2 regions of the Rhodoferax saidenbachensis genome follow, and region 2 is predicted to be linked to the other one. Evidence: riboswitches for the same ligand, from Rfam matches in the RefSeq annotation. Region 2 holds a riboswitch; the other holds the start of a gene.

Region 1 (2,198 bases), 520 kb from region 2:
CGAAGTTGTTCACGCCGGAGCCAAAGAACACGGGCGTTTGTTTGCCCGCCAAAAAGGCGGCGTGGTCCCAGGCGGGGGATGCGCCGGTGGCCAGTTCCATGCTTTCCATCGCGCTGGTCCATTCGTGGCCAAAACGCTTCTCCAGCGCGGCTTGGTCGCTCAAGGGCATGGAATCAAAATCTTGCGGGCGGCGGTCCTTGCCGCCGTCGAACACCGTCATCATCTGCGTGCGCAAATTGATGATGCCGCCGAAAGATTTGCCCTGGCCCACGGGCCAGGTCATGGGCACGCAGGGCATGCCCAGTTCGCGCTCGATCTCATCCAGGATGTCCAGCGGCTCGCGCACTTCGCGGTCCATCTTGTTCACAAACGTGATGATGGGCGTATCGCGCTGGCGGCAGACTTCGATCAGGCGGCGGGTTTGCGCTTCCACACCGTTGGCCGCGTCAATCACCATCAGCGCCGAATCCACGGCGGTCAACACGCGGTACGTGTCTTCCGAGAAGTCCTTGTGACCGGGGGTGTCCAGCAGGTTGACCACGTGGTCGCGGTAGGCCATCTGCATCACGCTCGATGCAACAGAAATGCCCCGCTGCTTTTCAATCTCCATCCAGTCGGAAGTCGCATGGCGCGTGGCTTTGCGGGCTTTCACCGAACCGGCAATCTGGATCGCGCCCGAGAACAGCAACAGCTTTTCGGTCAACGTGGTTTTACCGGCGTCCGGGTGGGAAATGATCGCAAAAGTGCGGCGGCGGCGGGTTTCGGCAAGAAAAGACATGGGCAATGGATGGCACGCAGCGCGGGCCTGTGGCGCCCGGGTGCTCTGGTGCAGAGTTCTGGAAAAGGCTAGAATTATCGCTTTCCGAGGAGCGTTGCAGTTCACGCGCAGTGAACGAGGCTCGGAAAGCTGACCGATAGGGTTAGTTCAAGCACCAACGACGCTCACCCACTGGTCTGTGTGGTGAGTTCCTTTTTCCGGTCATCCCGGTCTCTCGCGAACAGTCCAGTGGCTTTCAAATTTACTTTTGGAGTGAGCCATGAGCGTACTGAAGCCCGTTAAAAATCAAGATTACCAAATTGCCGACCTGAGCCTCGCGCCCTGGGGCCGCAAAGAGCTGACCATTGCCGAGACTGAAATGCCCGGCCTGATGGCCATCCGCGAAGAGTTCGCCAAAGCGCAGCCGCTCAAGGGCGCGCGCATCACCGGTTCCCTGCACATGACCATCCAAACCGGCGTGCTGGTGGAAACATTGCAAGCCCTGGGCGCCGAAGTGCGCTGGGCATCGTGCAACATCTTCTCCACCCAAGACCACGCCGCTGCCGCCTTGGTTGCCAAGGGCACACCGGTGTTTGCGCACAAGGGCGAAACGCTGGAAGAGTATTGGGACTTCACCCACCGCATTTTTGAATTCAGCGGCAAAAAAGGTTCTGCGGCTGAAGGCCCCAACATGATTCTGGATGACGGCGGCGACGCCACGCTGCTGATGCACCTGGGTGCCCGCGCCGAGAAGGACATCAAGGTTTTGGCCAAGCCTGGCAGCGCAGAAGAAATCTGCCTGTTCAACGCCATCAAGGCCAAGCTCAAGCTGGACCCCACCTGGTACAGCCGCCGCCTGAAAAACATCATCGGCGTGACCGAAGAAACCACCACCGGCGTGATGCGCCTGGAAGAAATGGCGGTCAAGGGCAGTCTCAAGCTGCGCGCCATCAACGTCAACGACTCGGTGACCAAGAGCAAGTTCGACAACCTATACGGTTGCCGCGAATCGCTGGTGGACGCCATCAAACGTGCTACCGACGTGATGATCGCCGGCAAGGTGGCCCTGGTGGCGGGTTACGGCGACGTGGGCAAGGGCTCCGCCCAGGCGCTTCGCGCCCTGTCTGCCCAAGTGTGGGTAACCGAGATCGACCCCATCAACGCGCTGCAGGCCGCGATGGAAGGCTACAAGGTTGTGACCATGGAATACGCCGCCGACAAGGCCGATATTTTCGTGACCACCACCGGCAACAAAAACGTCATCACGTACAAACACATGGCGGCCATGAAGGACCAGGCCATTGTTTCCAACATCGGCCACTTTGACAACGAGATCGACGTTGCTTCGCTGGAAAAACTGCAGTGGGACGAGATCAAGCCCCAGGTCGACCACGTAATCTTCCCCGCTACCAAGGGCAAGAACGGCAAGCCTGAAAAACGC
Region 2 (2,198 bases):
CTCGCCTTCGTGCTCGCGTTCGATAAAACGCAACAGTTGCAGCGTGGCGTCTTTCTTCTCGACGATGGTGTAACGGATGTTGGGGCGGTCAAAGCTGCTGACAAAGGCGCGTGCGTCTTCGAGCTGCAGGCGCTCCAGGATGTCGGCCCGGGTCAGGTCGTCGGCCGTGGCCGTGAGGGCGATGCGGGGAATGCCGGGGTAACGCTCGTGCAGCACCGTGAGGTTGCGGTAGTCGGGCCGGAAGTCGTGGCCCCACTGGCTGACGCAATGCGCTTCGTCAATGGCGAACAAGCCGAGCTTGCCGCGCTCAAACAGGGAATCCAGCAGCGCCAGAAAACGGGCATTGCTCACCCGCTCCGGTGCGGCGTAGAGCAGGGTGATCTCGCCGCGCAGCAATTGCTGTTCGATCTGGTAGGCCTCGTCGCCAGTGAGCGTGGAGTTCAGAAAGGCGGCGCTGACACCGGCCTCGTGCAGTGCGCCCACCTGGTCGTGCATCAGCGCAATCAGCGGCGAGATGACCAGGGTGATGCCGTGCCCGGCCTGCTGGCGCGCGATGGCGGGGATCTGGTAACAGAGCGATTTGCCGCCACCCGTGGGCATGAGCACCAGCGCATCGCCACCTTCGGCCACGTGTTCCACGATGGCCTGCTGCGGGCCGCGAAATGCGGGGTAGCCAAACACCGTGCGCAGAATGTCGTGGCAGGCGTCCAGCGTAGCGGTGGAAGAATCAGAATTTGCTATCAAAACAGGAGCTGGTTGCGCAATATGGACGAGGGCTGGAGGCCTAAAAGACCATTAATTCGGGATGGTGGGCCGCTTGGCCCTGTTGTTCCACCGGGGTCTATTGTCGGGCATGGCCGCGTCCAGCCCTGCGGCCAGCGTGGTCAGGCGGGCCACTGCCAACGGCGGTTGTGAACTAAAATCGATGCTTACCAAGGGGCGCTGCAGCTGGCGCCTGTCCAGACCCCGGTCCGGCAGGTTGTTCGGTCAGGCTTGGGGACTCCAACTGCGCTCACTTGTTTAAAACCAAGAGCCTGTTCAAAGCCTTTATAGGGTCACGTTGGGGCGCAATCGGGATGCGTTGACTGCCAACATTTCGCCGTGTGGGCTCATGCCCACACAAGGAATTTGGTGGGCAAATCGCCCGATTTCGTCCCAACCCGAAGGGCAAGTGCCTTTTCGGGCGATCTGCGGCGTTGCAAAGCCTTGCCGGGCATCAGCCCGGCTGCGTTTTGCGCCTAGCAGCCCATCCCGAAAAGGTACTTGCGTGACCCTATAAAGGTTTTGAACAGGCTCTCAGTGAGCCGCACCCATGAAGCCCATCACCTACACCCGCGCACAAGCCCTGCCAGGCATTCTGGAAAGCCGCATCGCCATCCTTGATGGCGCGATGGGCACCATGATCCAGCGCTTCAAGCTCGGTGAGGCGCAATACCGCGGTGAAGGTTATACCGGCCCCGGCAGCCAGGGCGACCGCTTCAAAGATTTCCATAAGGACGTCAAAGGCAACAACGAGTTGCTGAGCCTGACGCGCCCCGACGTGATCAGCGACATCCATGAGCGCTACCTCGCCGCAGGCGCCGACCTGATCGAAACCAACACCTTTGGCGCCACCACTGTGGCCCAGGCCGACTACGACATGGCCGAGCTGGCTATGGAGATGAATCGGGTGTCCGCCCAACTGGCGCGTGCCGCCTGCGACAAATACAGCACCCCCGACAGGCCGCGTTTTGTCTGCGGTGCCCTGGGCCCTACGCCCAAGACGGCCAGCATCAGCCCTGATGTGAACGACCCGGGCGCGCGCAATGTGACCTTTGAAGAACTGCGCGCCGCCTACTATGAACAGACCAAGGCGCTGGTCGAGGGCGGCAGCGATGTGATCCTGGTCGAAACCATTTTTGACACGCTGAACGCCAAGGCCGCGCTGTTTGCGGTGGATGAGTACTTTGAGGACAGCGGCCACCGCCTGCCCATCATCATCAGCGGCACGGTGACCGATGCGTCCGGCCGCATCCTGAGTGGCCAGACCGTCACCGCCTTCTGGCACAGCGTGCGCCACGCACAGCCGCTGGCCATCGGCCTGAACTGCGCGCTGGGTGCGGCGCTGATGCGCCCCTACATCCAGGAGCTCAACAAGGTGGCGCCTGACACCTTCATCAGCTGTTACCCCAACGCCGGTCTGCCCAACCCCATGAGCG

The links. Region 2 has a riboswitch for S-adenosylhomocysteine ahead of RS694_RS01030 (homocysteine S-methyltransferase family protein). Riboswitches for the same ligand answer to the same signal wherever they lie in the genome.
Region 1: it holds a riboswitch for S-adenosylhomocysteine, as region 2 does, so the genes downstream of both, ahcY (adenosylhomocysteinase) here and RS694_RS01030 (homocysteine S-methyltransferase family protein) in region 2, are expected to answer to the same signal.

Annotation. Positions count from the first base shown of each region.
Region 1 is NZ_CP019239.1:722,588-724,785, forward strand. Features, by position in the region: gene RS694_RS03445 (peptide chain release factor 3) at 1-778, opposite strand, end outside; S-adenosyl-L-homocysteine riboswitch at 859-951, shown strand; gene ahcY (adenosylhomocysteinase) at 1,038-2,198, shown strand, end outside.
Region 2 is NZ_CP019239.1:204,770-206,967, forward strand. Features, by position in the region: gene recQ (DNA helicase RecQ) at 1-744, opposite strand, end outside; S-adenosyl-L-homocysteine riboswitch at 929-1,021, shown strand; gene RS694_RS01030 (homocysteine S-methyltransferase family protein) at 1,313-2,198, shown strand, end outside.